3 regions of the Pseudomonas sp. DW-iso17 genome follow, and region 3 is predicted to be linked to each of the others. Evidence: riboswitches for the same ligand, from Rfam matches in the RefSeq annotation. Region 3 holds a riboswitch; each other region holds the start of a gene.

Region 1 (10,354 bases), on a different contig from region 3:
ACATTGCTCGGCCAAGGCTTGATGCAGCCAACCGGCTTCATCCACATAACGGCGAGTCAACTCGCCCAGCGGCACGACACCCAGACCGGTCTCGTTGCTGACAAAAATGATCTCCCCCGGCAGCGAGGCCAGGGTTTGCAACAGTTGATCACGCTCGGATGCAAGGCGAGCCGGGTCTTCGAGCATCAGAAGATTGGTGAGCCATAAGGTCAGGCAATCCACCAGCAGGCAGCGATCAGTGGCGGCGTTTTCCTGTAGCACACGCGCCAGGTCGATGGGCTCTTCAACCAGGCCCCAATGGTCGGGACGACGCTGGCGGTGCAGCGCGACGCGCTCGCTCATCTCACTGTCGAGCGGTTGGCTGGTGGCGATATAAATGACGGCAAGCCCGCTCTCTGCGGCAAGCTTTTCGGCCAGGCGGCTCTTACCCGAACGGGCACCGCCGAGGATCAATTGATACATGCAAAGGCCCCTGGCAAATGATGTGGCGAGGGAGCTTGCTCCCGTGACGGCCTGACAGCCGACGCTGATCCAGCTGACGCACCGCGACCCAAATGTGGGAGCTGGCTTGCCTGCGAAGACGGCCTGACAGTCAACACAGTTGGACCGTGTACATATCCATTTCTGCGGTAACGGCCACTTAGGGTTCCGCTTTTACAGCGGCTCACTTTTGAAAAGCGCAAAAGTAAGCAAAACGCTCTTGCCCCACCACTCGGCACCTCGCCCAGGCTCGGTGTGCCCGTAATCCGCCAGTGATTTGGGGGGCCGCCTAAGATCAAGATCAAAAGCAGATCAAGATCAAGGGCGGCTCGCTTCGCATCGTGGTTACCGTTGAGCACTACAGCGTTGTGTAGATACACATGGCTATCGCAGGCAAGCCAGCTCCCAGAGTTGGATGGTGTGAACACCGTCAGATCCCACATAGCTTGCGCAACAAATCGGTGTCCAAGTGGTGCTCCACCAAGTCCGCCAACCGCTCGATATCGCGCTCGCGCAAGCCGTGATAATCCACCTCTTGCACATCCTGCAACCCGGCCCAACGCAGCAACGCGCTGCACGCAGCCGGGGTCTCGAATAGGCCGTGCAGGTAGGTGCCTAGAATTTGCCCATCAGGGCTCTGCGCGCCATCGCTGCGGCCATCGTCCAGCAGGACCGCAGCGCTTGCCAAGGCAGCGCCGCAGGTCACCCCCGCATGGATTTCATAACCGCTGACGTCGGCATCTTCCAATACCAGACGCCCACGCACATTGCGCAGTTGTTTCTCTTGTTCCAGGGTGGTGCTGAACGCCAGCAACCCAAGGCCGGCACTGGAGCCCGCGAGCCCTTCCAGACCCAGCGGGTCATGGACCTGCTCGCCGAGCATCTGCAAGCCGCCGCAGATCCCCAGTACCTTGCCGCCATAACGCAGATGCCGCGCCACGGCGGTGTCCCAGCCATTGGCACGCAGATAGGCCAAGTCACTGCGCACGCTTTTCGAGCCCGGCAGGATGATCAGGTCAGCGGCAGGTATCGCCTGGCCCGGCCCGACGAACTGCAAGTCCACCTGGGGGTGCAAGCGCAGCGGGTCGAAGTCGGTATGGTTGCTGATGCGCGGCAGCACCGGCACCACCACCTTGAGCACCTGGGCGGCCTTGTCGATCTGGCGCTGGTCGATGCCGTCTTCCGCCTCCAGGTGCAGGTCCATCACGTAGGGCAGCACGCCGACGACCGGTTTGCCGGTGCGCGCTTCGAGCCAGTCCAGCCCTGGTTGCAGCAACGCGATATCGCCGCGAAAACGGTTGATGATGAAGCCCTTGACCCGCGCCTGTTCACTGGGCGACAGCAGCTCCAGGGTGCCAACCAGATGGGCAAACACGCCGCCGCGGTTGATGTCCGCGATCAACAGCACCGGGCAGTCCACCGCCTCGGCGAAGCCCATGTTGGCAATGTCATTGGCGCGCAGGTTGATCTCGGCCGGTGAGCCCGCGCCTTCGACCATCACCACCGGGTAGGCCTGGCTCAAACGCGCGTGGGAGGCCAGCACCGCTTGCATCGCAATGGCTTTGTAGTCGTGATAGGCCACGGCATTCATGCTGGTGACCGCACGGCCATGGATGATCACTTGGGAGCCGGTGTCGCTGTTGGGCTTGAGCAATACCGGGTTCATGTCGGTATGGGGCGCCAGGTTGGCAGCCTGGGCCTGCACCGCCTGGGCGCGGCCGATCTCGCCGCCTTCGGCGGTCACCGCGCTGTTGAGCGCCATGTTCTGCGGCTTGAACGGCGCCACCGCGACACCCTGGCGTACCAGCCAGCGACACAGCGCAGTCACCAGGGTGCTTTTACCGGCGTCGGAGGTGGTGCCCTGCACCATCAACGTGGTCATGTGGCGTCCTTGTAGGCGGCCAGGGCTTCATCAAGGCGCAGCCAGTCGGCTTCGGTGTCGGGCAGGCCCAAGCGCACGCTGCTGTTGTGCACGAACAGGCGCAGCAGGATGCCGCGTTGGGCCATGAATTCGTACAGCCGTTCAGCGTGGGGGGTAATCAACCACTGGAACAATGCGCAGCCGCCGTGCGGTTGAAGCCCACGGCGCTCAAGCAACTCGAACAGACGCTGGCCGGCTGCGATGCAACGACTGCGCTGGCGCGCATGCCCGTCGGTGTCGCGCAGGCACACTTGGCCCAACACCCGCGTCGGCCCACTGACGGCCCAGGGCCCGACCTGTTCGGCCAACAGCTTGAGCAACTTGCGCTCGGCCAGCACAAAGCCCAGGCGCACGCCGGCCAAGCCGAAGAACTTGCCGAATGAGCGCAGTACGATCAAGCCGACCTGATCGGCATGGCTGGCCAGGCTCAAGTCCGGGGTCACGTCAATGAACGCCTCGTCCACCACCAGCCAGCCACCGCGCTGGGCCAACCGCGCATGCCAGTCCAGCAGGCGTTGCGGGCTCAGGCTCAAGCCCGTGGGGTTGTTGGGGTTGACCACGACCAGCACGTCGAGGCTGTCGAGAAAGAAGTCGACTTCCTGCTCCTGCACTTCGCGCACCACATAACCGGCGCGGCGCCAGGCTTCGGCGTGTTCGGCGTAACAGGGCGAAAGCACGCCGACCTTGCCGGAACGACGCAAGCGCGGCAGCAGTTGGATCGCGGCCTGAGAGCCCGGCACCGGCAGCAATGGGCCGGCGCCGTAGTACTCGCTGGCAGCCTTCTCCAAGCCGTCATCGGTTTCCGGCAAGCGCGCCCAGGCACGCAAGGGAATCTCGGGAATCGGCCACGGCCAGGGCGCCAGGCCGCTGGACAGGTCGAGCCAATCCGCTTCGGCAATGCCGTACTCAATCGCGGCCTTACGCAGCCGACCACCATGTTCAAGCATAGATTTGCGCCCCCACGCACAGGACCAGCAGCCACAGCCATACGCCGCGCTGCACCAGTTGCCAGCCGCGATCAATGGAATCGGCGTCGGCCGGCGGGCCTTCGCCCAATGGCGGGCGCTGATGCACCTCGCCGTGATAAATCGCCGCGCCGCCGAGCTCCACACCCAAGGCACCGGCCCCTGCCGCCATCACCGGGCCGGCGTTGGGGCTGTCCCAAGTCGGGCCCTGAGTGCGCCAGCATTTGAGCGCCAGGCGGGTTTTACCCAATAACGCGTAGGTTAAAGCCACCAAGCGCGCAGGAATATAGTTGAGCACATCATCGATCCTGGCGGCTGCCCAACCGAAGCGCTCAAAGCGCTCATTGCGATAGCCCCACATGGCGTCCAGGGTGTTGCTCAGACGATAGAGCACCACGCCCGGCACACCGGCCACCACAAACCAGAACAACGCGGCGAATACCGCATCGCTGCCGTTCTCCAGCACCGATTCGGTGGCTGCGCGGGCCACTTCAGTACGGTCCAGTTCACTGGTCTGACGGCTGACTAGGTAACTCACACGTGTACGCGCCTCGTCCAGGTCATCACGGCGCAGGGCCTGGGCCACTGGTATCACGTGCTCGCCCAGGCTGCGCATGCCCAGGGCGCAGTACAACGCCAGGATCTCCAGCAGCCAGCCGATATAAGGCGCCCACGACAACGCCGTGGCCAGCAGGGTCAGCGGCACCACCGCAATAAACCACGCGGTCACACCATGGCTGCGCCAGCCACGCCCGCCAGTATTGAAACGTTGCTCGATGCGCCCGGCGAAATTGCCAAACGCCACCAGCGGATGCCAGCGCCTGGGCTCACCGAGCAGCGCATCCAGCGCCACCGCAGCCACACACAGCAAGGCCACACTCATTGACTCACTCCCCACGTGTTTTCATACAGCATGTCACTCAGCGGTCGCGGATCGGCCCAGCCTTCAAGCTGCAACATCGGTGCCGGGTAAAACTCGGCCACCGGCCCCAGGCACAACACTGCAAGGGGTTTTGCGCCGGGTGGCAAACCCAGCAACTCGGCCAGGGCCTGGGGGTCGAACAGCGAAACCCAGCCCATGCCCAACCCTTCCACGCGCGCCGCCAGCCACAGGTTCTGGATGGCGCAGGAGAGCGAGGCCATGTCCATTTCCGGCAGGGTGCGGCGCCCGAAGATGTGGCGCTCGCGATCGTCCATCAAGGCAGCGACCAATACCTCCGCACAATCGTTGATGCCTTCGACCTTGAGCTTCATGAACGCATCGGAGCGCTCGCCCAATGCTTCGGCGGTGCGTACGCGCTCTTCTTCTACCAACTGTTGAATCTGGCTGCGCAACGAGCGATCGCTGATGCGGATAAAACGCCACGGCTGCATCAGGCCGACGCTGGGCGCCTGGTGCGCAGCGTGGAGCAGGCGCTGCAGCAGTTCAGGCGCGACGCTGCCACCGCGGAAGTGGCGCATGTCGCGGCGTTCGGCGATGGCGCGGTAGACGGCTTCGCGGTCGGCTTGGGGGAATGCGTTGTCAGTCATGGCCTCTTCGCGAGCAAGCCCGCTCCCACATTGGATTGGTTTGCAACTGGGTCAACTGTGGGAGCTGGCTTGCCTGCGATAGCGGTCTCAAGGTCGGGCGCAAACAACGCGGCCACCGCGCCAGGATTCGACGGAAAATAAAAGTGCACATAGGAGGCGGTCAAACGACCCTGTCGGTAAACCGCTTCGGCACCGCGCCCGCCGTTAGGGCTCAGGCCACGGGCAATCGGCGCCCATTCGGTACTGGTCAGGGAATGGTGATAGGTATGCCCACGCAAGGTCCCCTCCGGCAGCTCGACGCTTTGCAGCGCCAGGGCCGCGAGTTTCTTCTGCATCACCGCATCGCCTTGCAACAAGCCAACCAGTTCGGCGCGCTCACCCTCCACATTGGTCAACGAGTCGAGCAGATAGAGCATGCCACCGCATTCGGCGAGCAGCGGTTTGCCAGCGGCGTGATGAGCACGAATGGCGTCCAGCATCGAGGTATTGGCCGACAATGCCTGGTGGTGCAGTTCCGGATACCCGCCGGGCAAATAGAGGCTGTCCGCTTCAGGCAATTGGCGATCATGGATCGGTGAGAAGAACTTCAGCTCCGCGCCCATTGCCCGCAACAGATCCAGGCTGGCGCCGTAAGTAAAAGCAAAGGCTTCGTCACGGGCCACGGCAATCCGCACACCGGCCAGCAAGGGTTCGGTTTCGATCACGTGCGGCGCGGCAAAGGTCACCGGCGGCGGCAGGGCCACTTCGCAACTGCTGCCCAACGCCTGGGCGGCGGCATCCAGGCGTATATCAAGGTCATTCAGTTCGCTGGCTTGCACCAGGCCCAGGTGGCGGCTGGGCAGTTCGATGCCGGTCTCGCGGGACAATGCACCGTACCAACGCAAGCCCTCAGTGAGGCTGCCTTCAAGCAATTGCGCATGGCGCAGGGTGCCGACGCGATTGGCCAGCACGCCGGCGAATGGCAGGTCGGGCTGATAGCGCGCCAGCCCCAGGGCCAGGGCGCCGAACGTCTGGGCCATAGCCGTGCCATCGATCACGCCCAGCACCGGTACACCGAAGTGCCGCGCCAAGTCAGCGCTGGAAGGCGTGCCGTCGAACAGGCCCATCACGCCTTCGATGAGGATCAGGTCGGCCTCCCCCGCGGCCTCCCAGAGCAGGCGGCGGCTTTCCTGCTCGCCCACCATCCACATGTCCAACTGGTACACCGGCGCGCCACTGGCACGCTCGTGGATCATCGGGTCGAGAAAGTCCGGCCCGCATTTGAACACGCGCACCTTGCGCCCCAGGTTGCGGTGCAAACGCGCCAACGCGGCGGTGACCGTGGTTTTGCCCTGGCCGGACGCCGGAGCGGCGATCAGTACGGCCGGGCAATGACGGGGCTGATTCAAAGTTCGACGCCTTTCTGTGCCTTGATACCGGCCTGGAACGCGTGCTTGAGCATGCCCATTTCGGTGACGGTGTCGCCCATTTCGATCAGCTCAGGCTTGGCGCCACGGCCGGTGACCACCACATGCTGCATGGGCGGGCGGGCTTGCAGGTCGCTGAGTACCTGGTCCAGGTCAAGATAACCGTGCTTGAGGGCGATGTTCAGTTCATCCAGCACCACCAAGCCGATGGAAGGGTCATTCAACATGGCCCGGGACACTGCCCAAGCCGCTTCGGCAGCGGCGATATCGCGCTGGCGATCCTGGGTTTCCCAGGTGAAACCTTCGCCCATCACGTGAAAGCGCACCTGCTCGGGGAAGCGGCGAAAAAACAATTCTTCGCCGGTGCTGTTACGCCCCTTGATGAACTGCACCACACCGCACTGCATGCCATGGCCCATGGCCCGGGCCAACATGCCGAACGCCGAACTGCTCTTGCCTTTGCCGTTGCCGGTCAGCACCAGCAGCAGGCCGCACTCGTTGGGGGAATTGGCGATGCGCTCGTCAATCACGGCTTTTTTGCGCAGCATGCGCGCCAGGTGGCGTTCGTCGCGATCGTGGGAATCAGTCATGGCAGCTCTCCGTTGGGGCTGGACAAAAACGGCGGGCAGGAAAAAGAAACAACAGACAGCCAAGCATCGCCCACCGTGATGCTGTTGGATGATTCAGGCCGGTCTCCGGGCTCATGAGTGGCGCTTTTGATAGCAAGCAGCCGAGGGCGCGCCTTCCCATATCGCACGCGACACAGTGGCAAACAGCACCGTCTTGACTCATTTACCGTTGCGGGGGCAGCGCCGGAATCGCGGCAGCACTGTGTACAAGTGCGCTCACTCACCGGCTTCCCTGTTTCACTCTGTCGACGCGCGCGCCACAGAGCACCTGGAACAAGCCGCGAAGGTTAGTGGGTTGGGGGTGGAGCGTCAATTAAAGCTGGCCTTGTACTTGAACCATCCGCCGTTCGTGCTTCTCTACCCCTACAGGTATCAAGGAGAAAACCATGCCTAAAACCCGACTTGCCCTACTGATCATGTTCGCCGGTAGCCTCGCTGCGTGCGGCGAAAGCTCGACCCTGCAGGTCGCCGACGGCACCGGGCCCTCGCCCCGGCTGCCGGAGCCGAACAAGACGTTGATCCCCACCGTCAATATCGCCCCGGCCATCGGCTGGCCCGAAGGCGCCAAGCCAATCGCGGCCGCAGGCACCCAAGTGGCCGCATTCGCCGAAGGCCTGGACCACCCGCGCTGGCTCTACGTGCTGCCCAACGGCGACGTGCTGGTGGCCGAGACCAATGCACCGCCCAAGCCGGACGATGCCAAAGGCGTGCGCGGCTGGGTGATGGAAAAAGTCATGGACCGCGCTGGCGCCGGCGTGCCGAGCCCGAACCGTATTACCTTGCTGCGCGATGCCGACCATGACGGTGTGGCAGAAACTCGCACGGTGTTCCTGGAGAACCTCAATTCGCCGTTTGGCATGACCTTGGTGGGCAACGACCTGTATGTGGCCGATTCGGATAAGTTGCTGCGCTTCCCCTATCAGCCGGGTGAAACCGCAATCACCTCCCCAGGCACCAAGGTGGTGGATTTACCCGGTGGCCCCTTGAACCACCACTGGACCAAAAATGTGGTGGCCAGCCAGGACGGCAGCAAGCTGTACGTGAGCGTCGGCTCCAACAGCAACGTCGGCGAAAACGGCCTGGAAGCCGAACAGGGCCGCGCCGCCATTTGGGAAGTCGACCGCGCCAGCGGCCAACACCGCATTTTTGCCTCCGGCCTGCGCAACCCCAACGGCATGGCCTGGGAACCCCAGAGCGGCAAGCTGTGGACGGCAGTCAACGAGCGCGATGAAATCGGCAGTGACCTGGTGCCGGATTACATCACCTCGGTCAAGGATGGCGGCTTCTACGGCTGGCCTTTCAGTTATTACGGCCAGCATGTAGATGTGCGTGTGACCCCGCAGAACCTGGACATGGTCGCCAAGGCCATCGCTCCCGACTATGCGGTAGGCCCCCATACTGCCTCGCTGGGGTTGACCTTCGCCGAGGGCAGCAAACTGCCGGCCCCCTTCAGTAATGGCGCATTTATCGGCCAGCATGGTTCCTGGAACCGCAAGCCGCACAGTGGCTATAAGGTGATTTTCGTCCCCTTCGAAGGGGGCCAGCCGAAAGGGCAACCGGTGGATGTGCTGACGGGGTTTCTTGATAGCGATGAGAAAGCCATGGGCCGGCCGGGCGGCGTGGTGATAGATCAGCAGGGTGATTTGCTGGTGGCCGATGATGTGGGCAATAAGGTTTGGCGGGTGTCGGCTGTTAAGTAAATAACCACATACCCATGTGGGAGCGGGCTTGCCCGCGATTACGGTGGCCCAGCCAACTAAGCCGTTGACTGACACACTGCATTCGCGGGCAAGCCCGCTCCCATATTTTGGAGTTTTATTGATTCAGGGGTTACGCGCCAGATTCCCTGGCAACACGCGCTTGGCACTCAGGTAGGCATTCTGCCAATACGCTTTGGATAGCGTATCCAGCTTCACCGTACCGCCGGTCTGCGGTGCATGCACGAAGCGCCCTTCGCCCACATAGATGCCCGCATGGCTGACCCGCGAACCGCCACCGGTGGCGAAGAACAGCAGATCGCCGGTTTGCAGGTTTTGTTCGCTGACGTCCTGGGCACGCATCACGATCAATTCACGGGTGGTGCGCGGCAATGAGATGCCGGCAGCGTCGCGAAATACAAAGCCGATCAAGCCACTGCAATCGAACCCCGAGTCCGGTGTGTTGCCGCCCCAGCGATATGGCGTGCCGACCAGGCCCAGCGCACGAAAGAGCACGTCTTCGGCAGCAGGCGAGAAATTTTGGGTGGCATAGTTGAACACCGGCTTAGGCTTGACCGCGACGGGCGCGGGCGGCGGTGTACGACTGGCGCAGGCGCTGAGCAGCGCGGCGCAAACAATAAGCATCAGGCGGGCCGAGGTCGACATGTGCAGAACAATCCTGGTCTGGATGCGGCTTTCGCTGCCGAACGTTGAAAACCAGAACGCGCAAGCAAAGCTCGCGCGAACGGATGACAACAATGTCCAGGGATTCTAGCGCTTACACGTCAAACTTCAAGTATCACTTTAACTTTACTTACTAGCGGTAACCGTAGTCGGAGCCATGGCGAGTGCACGTTTGGCTTCGATGAAGGTTTTGCTCCAGTAGCTGTCACCGAGGTTATCGACCCGAACACCACCACTGCGGCGGCTGCTGGAGTGAATAAACTGGTTATCGCCCAGGTAGATACCGGCGTGGCTGACACGACCGCGACCACTGGTACTAAAGAAAAGCAGATCACCGGGCTTGAGGTTGTTTCGCGCGACCAACGGTGCATTCACGTTGATCATCTCGCGCGTAGAGCGCGGCAGATTCATGCCAGCTTCTTCACGAAACAGGTAGCCAATGAACCCACTGCAATCAAAACCGGCTTCCGAGGTGCCGCCGAAACGGTAACGGGTACCGATCAAGGACATGCCGCGCTCAAGGATGCTGTCGGCCAGAAGAGGCAGTTGGTAAGGCTTGCTGTCAGAGAACTCGGCGAGTTCTTTTTCGGTTGCCACCTCTTCTTCATAAACAGAAGCAGACTGTGCAGCAACGAACTTTGCCTGATTTTGAACCTGTGGTTTTTGCTGTTCTGCCACCTGCTGAGGGTGGGAGGCGCAACCAAACAACAGGGTAACGAGTGCGAGAGGCACGAGGGGTGCGAAGCGATTTAGCATGGGCACGACCGTGGCTGATGTGTAAAGAAGCCGAGACTATGCCCTCTATCACATCGATTTGCAAATTCAATCGCGATCTATGTGACTTATCGTTTCGACTATGCCATCTAAGCCGTGATTCCATTTCTCGCTTGAGTTGCGTAGCCCTTCGGGCTCAAACGCAGGTTTTCTGACGCCTTGAAAATGCCGTTACACGGAAAATCAAGACCTTACCAGCCCAAGGTTTCTTTCAGGAAAGGGATCGTCAATTTTCTTTGTGCCTGCAAGGAAGCCTGGTCGAGTTGCT
Region 2 (10,354 bases), on a different contig from region 3:
CTCATCCAGCAATAAAATCTGCGGGCGTTGCGCCAGGGCGCGGGCGATGTGCACGCGCTGGCGTTCGCCCCCCGAGAGGCTGCGCCAGGCGCGTTGGCTCAGGTGGGTGGCGTCTACGTCATGCAGGGCCTGGTGCACGATGGCGTCGTCCTCGCGTGACCACGGGCTCAACGCCGACAGCCATGGCGTGCGGCCCAGGGCCACGGCATCGAACACGCGGATCGCGTCGTCGGTGTCGGCCTGTTGCTCCACAACCGCCAATTGCTGCGCGATGGTGCGGCGCGACAACTCACCGAGCCGCTTGCCACCCAGGCGAACTTCGCCGCTGGCCGGCACACGCAAGCCGGCCAGCAATTTGAGCAGGGTGGATTTGCCTGAACCATTGGGCCCGACGATACCGAGGGTTTCACCCAACTGCACGTCCAGGTCAATGTCACGCAGCAACTGCGCGTCACGCACTTTGAAGCCCAGGCCGCGGCAACTGAGCACGCTCATCGCGCATTCCTCCGGCCAATCAGGATCAGCGCAAACACCGGCGCGCCTACCAATGCGGTCACCACCCCCACCGGAATCACCTGGCCCTTGATCAAGGTGCGCGACAGCACGTCTGCAGCGATCAGAAACAGCGCGCCCCCCAAGGCGCTGGCCGGCAGCAAGCGCGAATGCCCGGTGCCAAGCAACAGGCGCACGGCATGGGGAATCACCAAGCCGACAAACCCGATGGAGCCGACGATGGACACCATCACCGCCGTCACCAGCGCGGCGCAGGCCACCAGCACAAATTGCACGCGGCGCACCGGGATGCCGAGGGAGGCCGCCGAGTCGCTGCCGAAGGTGAACGCATCCAGTGCACGCCGGTGCCACAGGCACACCACGAGCCCCACGACCGCCACCGGCACCGCCAACCACACCGACGGCCAGCGTACGCCGCTGAGGTTGCCCAGCAACCAGAACATAATGCCGCGGGCTTGTTCGGAACTGGCCGACTTGGTGATCAGGAAGGCGGTCAGGGCATTGAACAACTGTGAACCGGCGATGCCCGCGAGGATGATCTGCCCGGTACCGCTGGACGATCCGCTGGCCCGCGCCAGCAGCGTCACCAGCGCAAAGGCCGCCATCGCCCCCACAAACGCGCCCGCCGACAACGACACCAGGCCACCGCCCACGCCGATCAAGGCCACGAGCACCGCGCCGGTTGACGCGCCGGCGCTGATGCCCAGCAGGTACGGGTCGGCCAGCGGGTTACGCAGCAGCGATTGCAGGATCACCCCGCACGTTGCCAACCCTGCGCCGCAAGCTGCGGCCACCAATGCACGGGTGAGGCGGTAGTTCCACACCACGCCTTCGTCGATGGGGTCCAGTACGTAGCCGGCGCCCCAGAGTTTATTGGCGAGCACCTGCAGCACCACCTGCGGTTCGATAGCGGTTTCACCGATGGCGACGCCAGCGAGCAGGGCGAGCAGCAGCAACGCCAGGGCGAGTAGGGTGCGCATCATTGGCCCAGGTGGTAGCCGTCAATGGCGGCCGCCAGTTGTTCAAGGCCCTCGAAGGTGCGCAGGCTCGCCTGCAAGGCCAGAGCGTCGAGGATGATGATGCGGTTGTTCTTCACCGCGTCCATGTTGCGGGTCACGGGGTCGCTGCGCAGGAAGGCGAGTTTCTTTTCATGGTCGTCGGCCGGGTAGCGACGGCGGTCCATGCGTGCGATCACCAGGAAGGTGGGATTGGCCTTGGCGATGGTTTCCCAGCCGACGGCGGGCCACTCCTCATCGGACTGCACCACGTTACGCAGGCCAAGGGTTTGCAGCATGAATTGCGGCACGCCTTTGTGGCCGGCTACGTAAGGGTCGCTGGCCATTTCGGCGCTGGAGAACCACACCAGTGCACTGGCTTGCTGCAAGCCCTTGCCTTGGGCCGTGGCGACGGATTTGGCCAGGCGCGCCTTGAGTTCGTCGGTCAGTTGTTGGCCGCGATCCTGCACGTCGAAAATCTGCGCCAGTTGCTGGAGGCTCTGGTAGATCGTCTCGATGCGAAAGGGCTCCAATCGCGTGCCATCGGCGCCCACCAGGTTGTCCTTGCCTTCGCAGTCGGACGGCAACAGGTAGGTGGGGATCTTCAGTTCATGAAACTGCTCACGGGTGCCGACCACGCCTTGGGGGCCCACCACCCATTCCAGCTCGGCGGCCACCAGTTGCGGGCGCTTGGCGAGTACGGCTTCAAAGCTGGGCTCGTTGTTGGCCAGGCGCTCGATGTGATCGTCCTGGGCCTTGTACTGCGCCGCCACGTTGTTGAACCACAGCGAAGTGCCGACCACCTTGTCGCCCACGCCCAGGGCGTAGAGCATCTCGGTGGCGGCCTGGCCGATGGTGACGCTGCGGGCGGGGGCGTGCTGGAAGGTCAGGGTGCTGCCGCAGTTTTGCAGGGTCAGCGGGTACTGAGTGGGCGCGGCTTGCGCCAGGGCACACACACTCAAACCTGCGATCAGGGCGGTAACGCGTGGCAGCATGAGGCGATCTCCTTGTGAACCGTAGGTGCAGCAGGGGAGGTACGGCTCGGAAATACGCCCATGGGCGCTGCTGATACGCAGGGCCAGGATGTCCTTCCCGGACACCCCGCCGGTTAGTGAATTAGCTGGGCCGGCAGGTCTCCTGACTGATGCGTCGTCGCCATGCCCCGCCTTCCCGGACGTGGTCCAGTGGCATTCAAGGGCAGGCTCGGCATCTACAGTTGCGGGGGCAGTTTCGGTTCACGCCGCGTGCGGCGTTTCGAATTCCCTGTTAGTCCCATACGGGAACCGGCGGCCGTATGGTAAGCGATCATCCCTGTAGGAGCGAGCTTGCTCGCGAAGGTCGTCAACGATAACGCTGGGCACCTGATGCCCCGCGGCGCTTTCCTGTTCTTCGCGAGCAAGCTCGCTGCTACAAAAGAAGCGTCAGAGCCGAATATCCTGGGGGCCGCGGATCAGCGCTTCGATCCGGGTGCCTGTGGCGCGCTCTTCGTTGCTGAAGCCGTCGTAGTCGGCCAGGTTGGCGAAGCGGATGCCGGTCAATTGTTCGATCGCAATCACACTGCGCTGGTAGGTTCGCAGCGGGCCGAATACCAGGTCGAGTTGGCCCAGCTCGCGGCTTTGGTCGATCATGTAGGCGCTGGCGGACGGCTTGCCCTCGTCGCTGAGGTAGGCCACCACTTTCCAGAACGCCTTGGGGATTTTCACGCCACGGTAAAGTCGGTCGTCATCGGCGAACACTGGTCCGGTAAATACCGTGGCCCGGGCTTTCCAGCGCTGGGTGTTGTCGAGGATGTAGTCTTCCAGTTCCAGCCAGGTCTTCTGGTTGAAGCCGCTCATTTGAGGGGAGCAGTTGGTGAAGTGAAAGGTGTCGAAGTTGGCGGTGGTCGCCTCGTCGCCCCAATTGGGATCCTGGCGCCGTACCAAGTGTCCGCGGTCCAGGCCATTGCCGGCATAGAGCTCTTCACCTACCTGCGCCTCCAGGGGTAGGCGACCATCGTAGGCCCAGGTGTCGTTGCTGCGGGTGATGTCTACATGCTTGGCGCCGTCGATATTCACCCCCACGTAGAGCGCCAGTCGTCGAGAGCGCGACAGGGTGATGGAGAAATGCGTGTAGTCCAGACGCTTGGGTTGCACGTCGCCCGCCAGTGGCTGGTCAACCGTGGGCCATGGCATCACGAAGTCGCTGAGGAAGTCGTCGGCATAGCCAGCGCGGTTTTTGAGGTCCTTGGCCGCGGTGACGCGCGGCGTCGCGGCTTTGGCTTCCAGCAGGGTGGGGTTGGCCGCGACCAATGGGCGCAGGTCGGCGAGCCTTGGGCGGTGGGAAAGGTCGATGTTGGCTGTGCGGGCGGGCATGGGCATGTTCCTTATGGGCCTCGGATAAACACCACTGAAACACAAACTCATGACAATTTGGCCCAGGGGGCGAACACAGGGCTATCCTGAAAACCGTTACCCGGACGTTCACCACACGCCAAAAAGGAGCCAGCTCATGTGTGTTCGCCAACCGCGCAACCCGATTTTTTGCCTGATCCCGCCGTACATGCTCGACCAGATCGCACGCCACGGCGACAAAGCCCAACGGGAAGTCGCATTACGCACGCGCGCCAAAGACAGCACGTTCCGCTCGTTGCGTATGGTCGCGGTACCCGCCAAGGGCCCGGCCCGCATGGCACTGGCCGTGGGCGCCGAGAAGCAACGCTCGATCTACAGTGCCGAAAACACCGACAGCCTGCCCGGCAAGCTGATTCGCGGCGAAGGGCAGCCCGCCAGTGGCGATGCCGCGGTGGACGAAGCCTATGACGGCCTGGGCGCAACCTTCGACTTTTTCGACCAGGTCTTCGACCGCAACTCCATCGACGATGCGGGCATGGCGCTGGACGCCACGGTGCACTTCGGCCAGGACTATAACAATGCGTTCTGGAATTCGACCCAGATGGTGTTCGGCGATGGCGACCAGCAGCTGTTCAACCGCTTCACCGTGGCACTCGACGTCATTGGCCATGAGTTGGCCCATGGCGTGACCGAGGATGAAGCCAAGCTGATGTATTTTAATCAATCCGGTGCGCTGAACGAGTCGCTGTCGGATGTGTTTGGTTCGCTGATCAAGCAGTACGCGCTGAAGCAAAAGGCCGAGGACGCCGACTGGTTGATCGGCAAGGGGCTGTTTACCAAAAAGATCAAGGGCACCGCTCTGCGTTCGATGAAAGCGCCGGGCACCGCGTTTGATGACAAGCTGCTGGGCAAAGACCCGCAGCCTGGGCACATGGATGATTTTGTGCACACTTACGACGACAATGGTGGCGTGCATATCAATTCTGGCATTCCCAACCACGCGTTCTATCAGGTGGCCACCCGGATTGGCGGGTTCGCCTGGGAGCGTGCCGGGCGTATCTGGTATGACGCACTGCGCGATTCGCGGTTGCGGCCCAATTCCGGGTTTTTGCGTTTTGCACGTATCACGCACGATATTGCCGGCCAGCTTTATGGTGTGAACAAAGCTGAGCAGAAGGCAGTCAAGGAAGGCTGGAAAGCGGTGGGCATAAACGTTTGACAAAGCCGCCTGAGCGGCGAGGAAAAACCATGCGAATTTCAATCAAGGAAAGCGGCGGACCGGCGTTTTTTCCGGGGTTGGCCAAGCCGCGCACGGTAGAGTTGGCCGCGCTGCCCGAGCCTGATCAGCAGGAGTTGCGGCAACTGATTGAAGCGTCGGACTTTTTCCAGTTGCCGCAAAGCACCGATCCCGAGCCTGGCAACCCAGGCCGGGTGCATTACACCCTGACAGTTGCGGAAGGCAAGCGCGAGCACACGGTCTGTGTGCTCGCGCCGGTGAATCCCCCGGCACTGGACGGGTTGGTGCAGTGCGTGCGACGGCATAGTCGGGGCTGACTTGGGCCTATTGGCTAGATGAGCTCAGCAAGATCCGATGGGCTGAAGGCTTTCAGGCTGGAGGTCTCTCCCGTGCGAATTTTGCTGGCCCACTGTGGGTCGCTCAGTAATGCGCGGCCAACGGCGATGAGGTCAAATTCTTCGCGTTCAAGCCTGTGCACTAGATTATCCAGGCTGGCGGGTTGAGAGCTTTCGCCTCCGAAGGCGGCAAGAAAGTCCCCGGACAGGCCGACCGAGCCCACGCTGATGGTCGCCGCGCCGGTGAGTTTCTTGGCCCAGCCGGCGAAGTTCAGCCCCTGCTCGCCATCCAGTTCGGGAAATTCGGCTTCCCAGAAACGCCGTTGTGAGCAATGCAGGATATCGACACCCGCTTCCACCAACGGCACCAGCCAGTCCGACATGGCGTTCGGCGTGGTCACCAGGCGCGCGCTGTAATCCTGCTGCTTCCACTGGCTCACCCGCAATATCACGGGGAACGCCGGGCCTACTGCTGCACGTATCGCCTTGACCACCTCTGCGGCGAAACGCGAGCGCTCCTTGATGGATGCGCCATTGAACTGGTCGGGACGCTGATTGGTGCCTTCCCAGAAGAACTGATCGAGTAAGTAACCGTGTGCACCGTGTATTTCAACGGTATCAAACCCTAACCGTTTGGAGTCGGCAGCCGCCTTGGCGTAAGCCGCAATCGTATCGGCGATGGCTTCATCACTCATCGCGTCACCGCGTGGCGTACTGGGTGCGGCGAGGCCGGAAGGGCCTTCGATACCTGTCTCGGGCGCCCAGTCGTTGAAGGGATTGCCCACCGATCCGACATGCCAGATTTGCGGCCCCATTTTGCCGCCTGCCGCATGCACGCCGTCGATGACCTGTTTCCAGCCCGCCAATGCCCGGTCGCCATGGAACAGCGGGACGCCGGGGTCGTTACGTGCGCCGGGGCGATCAATGGCGGTGCCTTCTGAGAGAATCAGCCCGACGTCGTGTTCGGCACGTCGGCGATAATAGGCGGCGACGTTTTCTTCTGGTACACCGGTGGGGGAAAACGAACGGGTCATGGGTGCCATGACGATGCGATTTTTCAGGGCCAGGGATTTCAGCGCAAATGGCTGAAACAAAGCATCCAGATTCGTAACACTCATTGCCAGAGACTCCATTTGAAATGAGTCTTGATAGTATATTGTGTATACCTAATATCAATTAGGCACTTTAAAGCTATCAGGTATCCCAGAGGAAACCACATGCTCGATCATGACCCGGCGCTGACTCAAGACGGTACCGTGAAGGTATTCAAAGCCGATTGCTCCAGCCGATTATTGCTTGATCAGATCACCGACAAGTGGTCGGTGCTGATACTGGGCTCTTTGTGCGAAAAACCGTTGCGCTTCAATGAAATCAGGCGTCGCCTGGACGGCATCACGCAAAAAGCTCTGACCCAGAGCCTGCGCCGTCTTGAGCGCAGTGGCATTCTGGCGCGCCGGGTCATCGCGTCTTCGCAGGTGGCGGTGGAGTACAGCATTACGCCGCTGGGGGGGACGCTGGAAGAGCCGTTCAAGGCGCTTTACGCCTGGACGCTCAGCCATTCGGAAGCGGTGCTGCAGGCGCAGGCGGCGTTCGATGCGCGCACCGACGATGCCTAGCCGTTGCAGCTTTACTTGCGATCCAGCCACACCGTCTGCGCATTGCAGAACTCGCGTACGCCGAAGTGCGACAGCTCGCGGCCGAACCCGCTTTTCTTCACGCCGCCAAACGCCACCCGCGGGTCTGAGACGCTGAACGCGTTGACAAAGACCCCGCCGGTTTCCAACTGATCGGCAATAGCCCGCGCCTTTGCCGAGTCGCTGGTGAAGATGCTCGCGGTCAGGCCAAACTCGCTGTCATTGGCCAGCGCCACGGCGTGCTCGGCGTCGCGGGCGGTGATGATCGAGGCCACGGGGCCGAACAGTTCCTGTTTGAACGACGTCATTTGGTCGGTAACGTCGGCCAGTACGGTCGGTTCGTAGTAATTGCCCGCGCCCGCGACTTTATGGCCACCCAACAGCAGCGTGGCGCCTTCTTCCAGGGTCGCCTGGACCTGGCCGTGCAGTTCGTCACGCAGATCAAAACGCGCCATGGGGCCGATATAGGTGGCGGTCGAGGTGGGTTCCCCCATTACCAGGGCGCGGCTGGCTTCGAGGAATTTGGCGGTGAAGGCTTCAACCACGCCCGCTTCGATGATCAAGCGCTTGGCGGCGGCGCAGACTTGGCCGCTGTTCTGGAAGCGGCCGATGACGGCGGCTTGTACGGCGGCGTCGAGGTCAGCGTCGTTGAGCACGATAAAGGGGTCGGAGCCGCCCAGTTCCAGCACGCATTTCTTCAACGCGGCCCCGGCCTGTGAGCCGATGGCGATGCCGGCACGCACGCTGCCGGTGAGCGTCACGGCGGCGATGCGTGGGTCGGCGATGGCGGTGGACACGCCGTCCTGGGTTACGTTGATGACTTCAAACACGCCTTCGGCAAAACCGGCTTTGCGCAACGCTTGCTGGATCAGGTAGGCGCTGCCCATTACGTTGGGCGCATGTTTGAGCACGTAGGTGTTGCCGGCAAGCAGGGTCGGCACCGCGCCGCGCAGTACTTGCCATACCGGGAAGTTCCACGGCATTACCGCGAGGATCGGGCCCAGTGGGCGGTATTCGATCCGGGCGCTGCCGTTGTCCACCAGGGTGGGCTCCGGGGCGAGCATGGCCGGGCCGTGGGCGGCGTACCATTCGCTCAGTTGGGCGCACTTTTCGATTTCGGCGCGGGCCTGGGCGATGGGTTTGCCCATTTCCAGGGTGATCATTTGCGCCATGTCTTCAGCTTGCTCACGCAGGGCGGCAGCCAGGGCCAGCAGGTATTCGGCGCGCTGGCTCACAGGCGTGCGGCGCCAGGTGCGGAAGGCATCGGTCGAGCGGGCGAGGGCGGCGTTCAGCTGTTCTGCGCTTTCGTAGGGGTAGCTGCCGACTGTTTCGCCGCTGGCGGGGTTGATCGACAGGGCGTGGGTCTGGTGGGAGATAGCATTGTTCATGGCACCGTCCGGCTGAATGAGTGGAATGGGGCCAGCGTACGGGGCTGTATGTTTTCTGGAAACTGAATAATATTAAGCAATATATTCTCATTACGAGAATGTTTGGCCTAAGCTCGTCCCCACGCTCTGCGTGGGAATGCATCCCATGACGCTCCGCGTCAAAGACCTATGCGCCAACGATCGGACGCGGAGCGTCCGAGGCAGCGTTCCCACGCAGAGCGTGGGAACGATCATGTACATGATTGGAGAATGATTTGGATCTTGTGCAACTGGAAATCTTCAAGGCCGTCGCCGAGCAAGGCAGCATCAGCGCCGCCGCGCAGTTGATTCATCGCGTGCCATCGAACCTCACCACGCGCATCAAACAACTGGAGCAGGACCTGGGCGTGGAGTTGTTTATCCGCGAGAAAAGCCGCTTGCGCCTGTCGCCGGCCGGGTGGAATTTCCTTGGCTATACGCGGCGCATTCTCGACCTTGTGCAAGAAGCCCGTGCGACGGTGGCGGGGGAGGAGCCCCAAGGCGCCTTTGCCCTGGGCTCGCTGGAGAGCACGGCGGCCGTGCGTATACCTGCGTTACTGGCGGCGTATAACCAGCAATACACCAAGGTCGAGCTAGACCTGAGCACGGGTCCCTCGGGCACCATGATCGAAGGTGTGCTGTCGGGCCGGCTGACGGCGGCCTTTGTCGATGGGCCGGTGCTGCATTCCACGCTAGAGGGTGTGGCGGTGTTCGAGGAAGAGATGGTGGTGATTGCGCCACTGCATCACGCGCCGATCACCCGCGGCCAGGATGTGAATGGCGAGAACATCTATACGTTTCGCTCCAACTGCTCTTACCGGCATCACTTCGAACGCTGGTTCTCACAGGATGGCGCGGTGCCGGGCAGGATCTTCGAGATCGAGTCGTACCACGGCATGTTGGCCTGTGTCAGCGCCGGGGCCGGGCTGGCGCTGATGCCACGCAGCATGCTGGAGAGTATGCCGGGGTGTGCGGCGGTGAGTGTGTGGCCGCTGCCCGACACATTCCGTATCTTGAATACCTGGCTGATCTGGCGGCGGGGCACGGTGTCACAAAGCTTGAACAGCTTCGTAAAACTGCTGGAAGAACGCAATCTGCCAGCATCCTAGATCAAATGTGGGAGCTGGCCTGCGATAGCGGAGTGTCAGTCAATGAATCTTTAACTGAACCGCCTCTATCGCAGGCAAGCCAGCTCCCACAGGTGTCGTACATCAGCCGCCGAACTGCAGGGTGCCCATGGCCAGTTTGGCCATGATTGCCGTCGCGCCCAGTTGTACCAGCCATAACGCCAACCCACCGAGGAATACTCCCAGCGCAACCTGCAACACCAGGCTCTTCTGGCGCTTGGCTTGCGGTGCGCGTGGGGCGTAGTCGTGCAGTTCGTCGCGGTCGGCGCGCAGGTCCAGGTCATCGTTTCTCATTAGGGTTCTCGCAGCAAAGAGGCAGTCGGCGTTCAGTCTAGTGTGTTCACCAATAAAAAGGGGGGAGCCAGTGGCTTCCCCCTTCGTCTCACGTTTGCCGGCTTGCTTACAGCACCTCGACAATCGCCTTGGTCACGGCACCAATGTTCGATTGGTTCAGCGCCGCTACGCAGATACGGCCGGTATCCAGTGCGTAGATACCAAACTCGCTGCGCAGACGGGTGACTTGCTCAACGCTCAAACCGGAGTAGGAGAACATCCCGCGCTGGCGACCGACGAAGCTGAAGTCATGGCCTGGAGCCGCCTTGGCCAGTTCGGCCACCATCTGCTCGCGCATACCGCGAATGCGCAGGCGCATCTCGGCCAGCTCGGCTTCCCACTGGGCGCGCAGCTCAGGGTTGTTCAACACTGCGGCAACGATGGCTGCGCCGTGGGTGGGCGGGTTGGAGTAGTTGGTGCGGATCACACGCTTGACCTGGGACA
Region 3 (10,354 bases):
CGATCACAATGGCATCGAGCTTGGGGTGCATGATCGGGCCGCCGGCCGACAGCGCGTAGGCGGTGGAACCTGTGGGTGTGGCGACGATCAGGCCGTCGGCCTTCTGGCTGCAGACGAACTGGCCATCGATGTACAGCTCGAACTCGATCATGCGCGTGGATTTGCCGGGGTGCAGCACCACGTCGTTAAGGGCATCGCCCTGGCCGATCGCCTCGCCATGGCGGCGCACTTCGGCCTGCAGCAGGAAGCGGTTCTCCACCAGGTAATGGCCGTCGAGCACCTTGGCCACTTCGACTTCCAGCTCATCGGGGCGGATGTCGGTGAGGAAGCCCAGGCTGCCGCGGTTGATCCCCAGCACCGGCACGTTATGGCGCGCCAGCGCCCGGGCAGCGCCGAGCAGGCTGCCATCGCCACCGACCACGATGACCATGTCGCACACCTCGCCGAGCATCTTGCGCGACGAGGTTTGCAGGCCATGGCCAGGGAGGATTTCAGCGATGGTGTCTTCGAGGATCACATGCAGGTGGCGCTCGAGCAGAAACTTCTTCAGCCGGCGGACGGTGTCCAACACCTGGGTACTGCCCAGGCGACCGATAATGCCGATATTGCGAAATTGCTCCATGGGGCTCCTGCGGGATCTGGGGTGAGGCAAAAAGAGCGATTATGGGCGAAAGGCCGCCTCAGGCAAAATCCTTTGTCGCCGCCACGCCTTGATGACAATGGTTCTCAGGCACCTTCTGCGCGCTGAAAAGGCTATGCTCGGACCATGACGCCATTCCCCGACTTGCACACCCTGCCCCGCCAACTGCGCCACCCCGAGGTGCGCGACCTGGCGTGGGTGATGCTCGCACCACCGATGCTGGCGCAGACGCCTTGGCCGCAGCGCCATCCGCTGGCGGGCAGTGACTGGGTGCAAGCCCCTCACCAACTCGAAGCCTGGCTGCGCCAGCTGGACCAGGACAGCAGCGCGTTGCAGCAGTGGTTGAGCCTGGCACGTACCCGGCGCCTGGGCCTGTACTACGAGCGCTTGTGGCAATTTGCGGTGCAGCATGCGCCGGGCGTGGAGTTGCTGGCCGCCAACCTGCCGATCCGCCGTGCCGGGCACACGCTGGGCGAGTTGGACATGCTGCTGCGCGACCGCGATGGGGTGCACCACCTGGAACTGGCGATCAAACTCTACCTGGGCCCGCAGGACGGCAACGGCCAGGACGCTACGCAATGGCTGGGGCCTGGCTGCCATGATCGGCTGGACCGCAAGCTGGCACACCTGGCCGAGCATCAATTGCCAATCTCTGCGCGGGCAGAAAGCCGCGAGGCCTTGGCGGCGCTGGATATCCAAGCGTTCGATGCGCATTTGTGGCTCGGCGGCTATCTGCTTTACCCCTGGCCCGGCGCGGCGCTCTCCCCCCTCGGCGCTCACCCGCAGCACCTGCGTGGGCGCTGGTTGCATCAGCGCGACTGGACAGACTTTGTCAGCACCCGCCCAGAGGGCCGTTGGCAACCCCTGCCCCGCCATGCCTGGCTGGCGCCCGCGTATTACCCGGCCGATGAAGTGTGGAGTGAAGTGCAGATGAAAGGCTGGCTGGCAGACCTGGACCCGATGGCCCCGGCGCAGTTGCTGGTGCGCATGGTGCCGAACGGTGAGGCGTGGGAAGAAGCAGAGCGGTTGTTTCTGGTGGCCGATCTTTGGCCGAATGTACCGGGGACAGGCTGATAGGTGTGCGGTGTAATTGAGGGCCTCATCGCAGGCAAGCCAGCTCCCACATGGAACCGGCGGCGCCGCCACAATGTGGGAGCTGGCTTGCCTGCGATGGCGATAGCCCAGGCGCTACAACTTATCGATGTGCTGATACTCCAACTGCAATCCGACCGCCAATTCCTCAGCACGCCCCAACCTGATAGGCCCACGTTCGATGTCAATCAGCATGCCTGGACACTCCAACCGCGGCAGCGCGCCCGTCGCCTTGAGCCGCCCATCGGTCACCACCAGCAGCTTCTGTTGCTCGGCCCGATAGCGCTTGCGCCGTGCCGCCAACCAATGCCCCGCCTCCGTCAGCGCAGCCAGCAACGGCGTCCCGCCGCCTGCTCCCAACTGCCCCAACCAATCGGCCAAGCCTTTCGCCGCCTTCAAGCCTTGCACCTGCCACTTCGGCGATTGCCCGCTGGCCGTCAATAACGCCATGCGCGCCCGTTGCCGATAAGCATCGTCAAACAGCTGAGCCAACAACCCCTTGGCATCGGTCAACGCCCGATGGCGCCGCGTGGACGCCGAGGCATCGACAATCACCAACCACAGTTCAGGAGCCGACCGGCTACGCAGGTGGAACAGCAGGTCCTCACGGCATTGCGGCCGCCCACCCAGCAACGTGCCCGGCCAATTGATCGCCCCGCGCTGTGCGCTGCGGGCCTTGCCCTGCCGGCCAGTGTTCAATCGCCCCGCCTGGGGCCGGGCATCCGCCCCCGTGTCAGCTCGGGGGCGGATGCCTAGGGCTTTTTTGGCCAGGTGGGTACATCGCGGCGGGTGCCCGTGGGCAAGGCGGGTGCGGGCATATCGCCCCACTGGCCTTGGCCGGGCGAGGGGTCAGAGGGTGACGATGACGGCCCGTCATTCGGCGGGGGCGGCGCGCCTGCAGGCGCTTGCTGCTGACGTCGATGGCGCAAGGCGAACTCCGCCACCGCGTCGATATCGTCCTGCTCGATAGCGACGGCGCCACGCCACGCCGCATGGGCACGGGCGCCACGCAACCAGACCAGGTCGGCACGCAGGCCGTCGACCCCTGCGGCAAAGCAGCGCTCGGTGATGTGGGCCAACGCCTGGTCATCCAGGGCGATACTGTCTAGCCGTGCCCGCGCCAGGGTGCAGCGTTCGCGCAAGGCAGCTTGCGCTGGCGCCCACTGCGCGCAGAACGCCGCCGGGTCAGTGTCGAAATCCAGGCGACGCCGAATGATCTGCCCGCGCTCGGCGGGCAAGGTTTGCCCGCTCAAGGCCACGTTGAAGCCGAAGCGGTCGAGCAACTGCGGGCGCAGCTCGCCCTCCTCCGGGTTCATGGTGCCAATCAGTACAAAGCGCGCCGCATGGCGATGGGAAATCCCGTCGCGTTCGATCAGGTTGGTGCCGCTGGCGGCTACGTCCAGCAGCAGGTCCACCAAGTGGTCGGCCAGCAGGTTGACTTCATCCACGTACAACACCCCGCCGTCGGCCTTGGCCAACACGCCGGGGGAGAATTGCGCGCGGCCTTCGCCCAGCGCGGCATCCAGGTCCAGGGTGCCGACCAGGCGCTCTTCGGTTGCGCCCAGGGGCAAAGTGACAAACTGCCCGCTGGCCAGCAGGTCCGCCAACCCACGGGCCAGGGTCGACTTGGCCATACCCCGTGGCCCTTCGATCAGCACGCCGCCGATCTTCGGGTCGATGGCCGCCAGGCACAGCGCGAGCTTCAAGTCATCGGCGCCGACCACGGCGGACAGCGGGAAATGGGGAGTATCAGTCATAGTCAACTCTTAATAGCTCGTTCCAACGCTCCCGCGTGGGAACGCTTCGCTGGACGCTCGGCGTCCGTTCTTGTGACGCAGAGCGTCACGGGCTGCATTCCCACGCGGAGCGTGGGAACGATCACTCAGCTGTCTTCTTCTATGTCCAGCAACAGGTTTTCCAAGGCTTCGCGGTACGCCCCCGGTGCCTGCCACAAGCCACGTTGCTGGGCTTCGAGCATGCGCTCGGTCATGTCGCGCAGGGCATCTGGGTTGTGCTGTTGCACAAAGGCACGGGTATCAGGGTCCAGCAGGTAGGCATCGGCGAGCAAGGCGTATTGGTGATCGTCAATCAGCGCGGTGGTAGCGTCGAAGGCGAACAGGTTGTCCACGGTCGCGGCCATTTCAAACGCGCCTTTATAGCCATGGCGCTTCACGCCTTCGATCCACTTGGGGTTGGCCGCACGGGAACGGATCACCCGGTTGAGCTCTTCTTTCAAGGTGCGGATTTTCGGCACGTCCGGCTGGCTGTGGTCGCCATGGTAGCTGGCGGCCTTTTCGCCGCTCAGGGTTTCCACGGCGGCCAGCATGCCGCCCTGGAATTGGTAGTAGTCGTTGGAGTCGAGCAAGTCGTGCTCGCGATTGTCCTGGTTCTGCAACACCGCCTGCACCTGGCTCAACCGCTGGGCAAATTGCTCGCGAGCCGCAGTGCCTTCGTCAGCCCCCCCGTAAGCGTAGCCACCCCAGTTCAGGTAGACCTCGGCCAAGTCCTCGCGGCTCTGCCACAAGCGCCCGTCAATCGCGCCCTGCACGCCCGCGCCATAGGCACCCGGTTTGGCGCCGAAAATGCGCCAGCCGGCCTGCTTGGCCGCGGCACCTTCATCCAGGCCCGCCTCAAGCAATGCTTGGCGTTCACTGCGCACTTTGGCGGCCAGCGGGTTCATGTCGTCGGGTTCATCCAGGGCCGCCACCGCCTGCACCGCCGCATCGAACAGGCGGATCAGGTTGGCAAACGCATCGCGGAAGAACCCGGACACGCGCAGGGTCACGTCCACGCGCGGACGGTCCAATAAGCTGATCGGCAGGATCTCGAAATCGTCCACCCGCTGGCTGCCGGTGGCCCATACCGGGCGCACGCCCATCAGCGCCATGGCTTGGGCGATATCGTCCCCGCCAGTGCGCATGGTGGCAGTGCCCCATACCGACAGGCCGAGCTGACGCAGGTGGTCACCGTGGTCTTGCAGGTGCCGCTCAAGAATCAGGTTGGCCGACTGGAATCCGAGACGCCAGGCCGTGGTGGTTGGCAGGTTGCGTACGTCCACGGTAAAGAAGTTACGCCCCGTAGGCAGCACATCCAGCCGACCGCGACTCGGCGCACCGCTGGGCCCCGCCGGGACAAAACGCCCACTCAAGGCATCGAGCAAGCCACGCATCTCTGCGGGGCCGCAGGCATCCAGGCGTGGCGCGACGACGATGCGCAGGCCTTCGATCACCGCCTTCACCTCCTGCCAGCCGGGCTCTTCCAACTGTTCGATGGGGCCTTCCAGTGCCTGCTCGATCAAGCGCGCCGCGTACAACTCCAGACGTTCACGGGTATCCCCGGCCGTACGCCACAGCTGATCGTCAATCTTCTGCAACACCAACGGGCGCCGCCCCGTCCAGGGCTCGGCCAGTGCGCAATCGAGCGGATCAAACCCCAGGTCGAATGCCTTGGCCAACACTCGCAGCAGGCTCGACTGCGGGCCCCGGCCATCGCCACGGGGAATGCGCAACAGCGCCAGCAAGGTGTCGATACGCAAGCGGCCCTCGGGCGACTCGCCAAAGATATGCAGGCCATCGCGGATCTGCGATTCCTTCAAGTCGCACAGGTAGGTATCCAGGCGCGGCAGCCACACCGCCGCGTCCGCCTCACTGCCCAGTTCAAGCTCCTGGTCGATACGGGTTTCGCGCACCAGTTTGAGGATGTCTTTTTGCAGCTCCAGCGCACGGCGCGGGTCGAGCAATTGCGCCTCGTAATATTCGTCGGCCAATAACTCAAGGTCACGCAGCGGGCCGTAGGTTTCGGCGCGGGTCAGCGGTGGCATCAGATGGTCGATGATCACCGCCTGGGTGCGCCGCTTGGCCTGGGCGCCCTCACCCGGGTCGTTGACGATAAACGGGTAGATATTCGGCAGCGGCCCCAGCAATGCATCCGGCCAGCAGTGCTCCGACAGGCCCACGCCTTTGCCGGGCAGCCACTCCAGGTTGCCGTGCTTGCCCACATGGATCACGCCGTGGGCGCCGTAGGTATGGCGTAGCCAGAAATAGAACGCCAGGTAGCCATGGGGCGGCACCAGGTCCGGGTCGTGGTACACCGCGCTGGCATCTACCTGGTAACCCCGGGCCGGCTGGATGCCGACAAAGGTCAGGCCCAGGCGCAGGCCGGCGACCATCAAGCGGCCATCGCGGCACATCGGATCGTTTTGCGGCGCGCCCCAACGCTCCAGCACGGCCTGGCGATTGGAGGCCGGCAAACGATCAAACATCGCCTGGTATTCCACAAGGCCCAGGCTTTGATGGCAGGGCCGCAGGTCGAGGCTGTCGAGGTCGTTGGTGACGCCGCCGAGCAGTTCCTGGATCAGCGCGGTGCCACTGTCGGGCAACACATCCGCCACCGGGTAGCCTTCGGCTTGCAAGGCGCGCAGGATATTCAGGGCTGCCGCCGGGGTGTCCAGGCCCACGCCGTTACCGATGCGACCGTCGCGGGTCGGGTAGTTGGCGAGGATCAGCGCAATCCGTTTCTGGGCATTGGGCACCCGCGCCAACTCGACCCAACGGCGTGCCAGCTCAGCGACAAAATCCATGCGCTCGGGCGCTGCGCGGTAGCACACCACATCCGACTGGCTGCGCTCGCTGCGCCAGGCCAGGTCCTTGAAACTGATGGGCCGGCTGATGATGCGCCCGTCCAGCTCCGGCAAAGCGATATGCATCGCCAGGTCACGGGGCCCCAGGCCTTGTTCGCTGGCCTGCCAGCCGGGTTGGTTGTCCTGGGCGCAGATCGCCTGGATTACCGGGATATTGCGGCGAAACGGGCGCAGGTGCGGCGCTTCCGGGCTGGACTGGGCAAAGCCGGTGGTGTTCAGGATCACCGAGGCTTGCACATCGTCCAGCAGGTCCTCAACCACCGTGAGGCAGCCGGGCTCTTTCAGACTGGCCACCGCAATCGGCAACGGGTTGAGGCCCGCCGCTTGCAAGCGCTGACAGAACACATCAATAAAGCCGGTATTGGCCGCCTGCAAATGCGAGCGGTAGAACAGCACCGCAGCCACGGGCCAATCAGCGTGCCAATCGGCCTGCCAGTCATTGAGGCGGGCATTGGCGTTGCGCGGGTGATAGATCGCCGTGCGCGGCAGCGCTTGCGGCTCGGCCCAGGCATAGTCGCGTCCCAGGTGGGCACTGGCCAGGCAATGGTAAAAATCCAGGGCATTGCCCAGGCCACCTTGGCGCAGGAAGTGCCACAGGCGCTCGCGGTGTTCGGCCGCAACGGTGCTCAGGCTGCTGAGTTCCGGGTCTGGGCGGTCGTCACCCGGCACCAGGATCAGGGTGACGCCGCGTTCGGCCAACTCCACCAGGCGCTCGATGCCGTAGCGCCAATACCCGATGCCGCCGTGCAATGACAGCAGGATGACCTTGGCGTGGCGCAATACCTCGTCGACGTACAGGTCGACCGAGGCATGGTTCTGCACCTGCATCGGGTTGGCCAGGCGCAGGCTGGGGTAATCCTCGGGCAATTGCTGGGCGGCTTCGGCGAGCAGCGCCAGGCTGGAATCGCCGCTGCACAGGATCACCAGTTCAGCGGGGGTCTGGCCAAGGTCGGCAATATTGTCGTCCGCGACGAAACCACCGGGTTGGGTCCTGAGCAGGTGCATGGTTAAACGCTGAGGGCAGCGCGCAATTGCGCTTCGAGGCCGGCGGCGTCCAGTTCCTGGCCGATCAGCACCAGGCGCGTGGTGCGTGCTTCGTCAGCGCCCCAGGCACGGTCGAAGTGCTTGTCAAAGCGCGTGCCCACGCCCTGGATCAGCAGGCGCATCGGTTTGTTGGGGATCGCGGCGAACCCTTTCACCCGCAGGATGCCGTGCTGCACCACCAATTGGGTCAGGGCGTCGAGCAGCAGCGCCTCATCGGCTTGGGGCAAGTCGATGGAGATGGAGTCGAAGGCATCGTGATCGTGGTCGTCTTCACCTTCGTGGTGATGGTCGTGATGGCTGTGACGCCCGTCGATATGTTCCTCGGAACCGGCGCCCAGGCCGATCAGCACGTCCAGAGGCAGGCGACCGCTGCTGGCTTCGATGATCTTCACCGCGGCCGGCAGTTCTTCGGCGACCTCCAGGCGCACGCGGGCCAGGTCTTCGGCGCTGATCAAGTCGCTTTTGTTGAGGATCACCAGGTCGGCGCTGGCCAGTTGGTCGGCGAACAGCTCATGCAACGGCGACTCGTGGTCCAGGTTCGGGTCAAGTTTGCGCTGGGCGTCGACCTGGTCCGGGAAGGCGGCAAAGGTACCGGCGGCCACGGCCGGGCTGTCGACCACGGTGATCACCGCGTCAACGGTGCAGGCGCTGCGGATTTCCGGCCACTGGAAGGCTTGCACCAACGGCTTGGGCAGGGCCAGGCCCGAGGTTTCGATGAGGATATGGTCCAGGTCACCGCGACGGGCGACCAATTCGCGCATCACCGGAAAGAACTCTTCCTGCACCGTGCAGCACAGGCAACCGTTGGCCAGTTCGTAGACGCGGCCATTGGCTTCTTCTTCGGTGCAACCGATAGAACACTGCTTGAGGATTTCACCGTCGATGCCCAGCTCGCCGAACTCGTTGACGATCACCGCAATGCGACGGCCCTGGGCGTTGTCGAGCATATGGCGCAGCAACGTGGTTTTGCCCGAGCCAAGGAAGCCGGTAACGATGGTGACGGGAAGTTTGGCCAGTGTTTTCATCGGATGCCCTTTGGGGCGGGCATACGGGACGACAGGCCCTGCGGCGGCGCGCAGCAGCGGATTTCGTCACCGGATCACCCCGCCCGGTTGAATTGGAAAATCAGTGGCGAGGCAGGTCTCCTGGCTTGGGGTGTGCAGGTCTTGCGACCAACGCTGACTGCGCCTTCCCGCCCTATCGGCAGTGGCGTGGCAGTCAACTGAACCCTTCACAGTTGCGGGGGCAGCCGCGGCTTGAACCGCGTTCCCTTCTTAGCTTCGGCCTGGGCCGAAGAACCTCGAGGGTGCAAGGCTACGCAGTGCACGGCAGGCGGTCAATGCTCAAGCACCTACCGGCAAGTCGGTCCAGGCAGCGGCCAACTAGGCGTAGCGCTGCCTGCCAGGATTGGCGGTGATGATGTCGGGCACATTGATCGGGCCGTAAGCCTTGAGGAAAAAATCAAATCGGCCATTCCCTGTGAGGTCGATGGCCAGCCTAGACAGGTTAGTCGTACGGTTGTAATCCAGAATCGCTTCACCTGGTTTGCCCGTCAGCCGCCTGACGAACCTCAGGGCATCAACCCCCGCGTTGCCCAGCAGGTTCGACAGATCGATTCTGTCCACACCCGTGACAAAATCCATAATCTGATCGGGATATTCCGGCGTGGAGTCGCTGGCATTGTCGTAAGCGAAGGTGTCAGCGCCCCCCGCACCTCGGAGTCGATCCGCACCCGCCCCACCTTTAAGCACGTTGTTTGCTTGGTTACCAATGATCGAGTCATGCCCGGAGCCGCCGATTGCATTCTCCAGCGTAACCCCCTTGGCAATGGAAACATTCCCCACCAGGCCGCCAACATCCGAAAAGGACTCCGCCCGCAAATTGATAGTCTGGTTTTGGTGATACTTGGAAAAGTCCAACGTATCGACACCACCACCGTCCCATACACAAAACAAGGCCGTATCGTGACGCGAGTTCAACTCCAGATAGTCTCGTCCCGCATTGGAGTTGAAGCCATAGGTGGTATCTGAATTGCGCGTCGTGTTATTGGCACCATAAACCCGCTGCGCAGCGGCGATATCATCCATCATCGGCGCCGACGGTAACTTTCCATTGAAGTGTTTACCCGCTTCAGGTGCATCGAAGTAGCTCATCACGCTGTAAGCCCGCGTATCCTGAGCATATAAGGCGTGATCGCGGTAATTGGGATTACCAAAATTATAGGTGCCTGGGTGTAACAGGCCCAGGTTGTGCCCAATTTCATGGGTCAGGGTCATTCGCCCATGGTTGTGCAAGGCTGGATTAGTATTGGTGCCAAATCGGGGATTGATCAGCACTTTACCTTCCTGGCCCGGATACTGGCCGAAGGCGACCTCGTAGTCCGTGCTATTGGAGAACGCTAGAAGCCCCTCGGGGCGACGACTGCCTTCCTGGAATGAAACATTCGCGACATCCTCCCACGATTGCATCGAGCGCCGGGCCTGCTCTTTCTGGGTCGCATTGAACGCCGTGTGCCCTCTTGCGTGCTTGTTGAATGAATAGGAGATCTGCGTGATGCCGTCGCGATTGGCGTCAAACCAACGATGGCCGGTTCGAGTGATTTGACGCGCGGCCTGATCAACCGTGAAAGAGGGTTTATCAACGTTCGATTCAGAGGGGTCGTTGGGCCTGAGGGTCGCATCGGCCACCGCTGATTGCTGATCGCCAGCAAGCGGCGCATGAAAACTTTGCAGCGTATTGGAAAGTCGCATAAAGCCCACCGTTAATTTCAATGTTGCGCGGGGAGATAAACCGGGTTTCCTTCTGAGTTATCGAAAAAAGCGCAGGCGTTCCCAAACACTTCATACATCGCGTGTCTGCCTATTGCGTCTGCAAATACTTCATCGCCGTGTACTTCGTAGGTGTCCTCATCCAATTGACGCTGACCTGCACACCATGCT

The links. A riboswitch is a leader RNA that binds a small molecule or an ion and turns the genes downstream of it on or off. The one in region 3 is predicted to bind cobalamin.
Positions count from the first base shown of each region.
Region 1: it holds a riboswitch for cobalamin, as region 3 does, so the genes downstream of both, cobO (cob(I)yrinic acid a,c-diamide adenosyltransferase) here and cobW (cobalamin biosynthesis protein CobW) in region 3, are expected to answer to the same signal.
Region 2: it holds a riboswitch for cobalamin, as region 3 does, so the genes downstream of both, AC4PS6_RS02425 (ABC transporter substrate-binding protein) here and cobW (cobalamin biosynthesis protein CobW) in region 3, are expected to answer to the same signal.

Region 1 covers NZ_JBZXEA010000041.1:97,801-108,154, forward strand. The annotation lists gene cobU (bifunctional adenosylcobinamide kinase/adenosylcobinamide-phosphate guanylyltransferase) at 1-462, opposite strand, end outside; gene AC4PS6_RS21395 (cobyric acid synthase) at 911-2,362, opposite strand; gene cobD (threonine-phosphate decarboxylase CobD) at 2,359-3,348, opposite strand; gene cbiB (adenosylcobinamide-phosphate synthase CbiB) at 3,341-4,249, opposite strand; gene bluB (5,6-dimethylbenzimidazole synthase) at 4,246-4,896, opposite strand; gene AC4PS6_RS21415 (cobyrinic acid a,c-diamide synthase CobB) at 4,893-6,284, opposite strand; gene cobO (cob(I)yrinic acid a,c-diamide adenosyltransferase) at 6,281-6,892, opposite strand; cobalamin riboswitch at 6,972-7,218, opposite strand; gene AC4PS6_RS21425 (PQQ-dependent sugar dehydrogenase) at 7,318-8,631, shown strand; gene AC4PS6_RS21430 (C40 family peptidase) at 8,755-9,294, opposite strand; gene AC4PS6_RS21435 (C40 family peptidase) at 9,439-10,068, opposite strand; gene hda (DnaA regulatory inactivator Hda) at 10,278-10,354, opposite strand, start outside.
Region 2 covers NZ_JBZXEA010000003.1:6,123-16,476, forward strand. The annotation lists gene AC4PS6_RS02415 (ABC transporter ATP-binding protein) at 1-495, opposite strand, end outside; gene AC4PS6_RS02420 (FecCD family ABC transporter permease) at 492-1,496, opposite strand; gene AC4PS6_RS02425 (ABC transporter substrate-binding protein) at 1,493-2,503, opposite strand; cobalamin riboswitch at 2,619-2,811, opposite strand; gene AC4PS6_RS02430 (DNA/RNA non-specific endonuclease) at 2,930-3,859, opposite strand; gene AC4PS6_RS02435 (M4 family metallopeptidase) at 3,996-5,057, shown strand; gene AC4PS6_RS02440 (protealysin inhibitor emfourin) at 5,087-5,392, shown strand; gene AC4PS6_RS02445 (NADH:flavin oxidoreductase) at 5,407-6,528, opposite strand; gene AC4PS6_RS02450 (winged helix-turn-helix transcriptional regulator) at 6,628-7,026, shown strand; gene AC4PS6_RS02455 (aldehyde dehydrogenase family protein) at 7,038-8,432, opposite strand; gene ptrR (putrescine utilization regulator PtrR) at 8,687-9,559, shown strand; gene AC4PS6_RS02465 (hypothetical protein) at 9,662-9,871, opposite strand; gene AC4PS6_RS02470 (amino acid aminotransferase) at 9,978-10,354, opposite strand, start outside.
Region 3 covers NZ_JBZXEA010000032.1:155,152-165,505, reverse strand. The annotation lists gene AC4PS6_RS18965 (NAD(+) kinase) at 1-622, opposite strand, end outside; gene AC4PS6_RS18960 (DUF1853 family protein) at 767-1,714, shown strand; gene AC4PS6_RS18955 (vWA domain-containing protein) at 1,829-2,431, opposite strand; gene AC4PS6_RS18950 (magnesium chelatase ATPase subunit I) at 2,485-3,489, opposite strand; gene cobN (cobaltochelatase subunit CobN) at 3,615-7,376, opposite strand; gene cobW (cobalamin biosynthesis protein CobW) at 7,379-8,440, opposite strand; cobalamin riboswitch at 8,534-8,733, opposite strand; gene AC4PS6_RS18935 (M10 family metallopeptidase C-terminal domain-containing protein) at 8,798-10,165, opposite strand.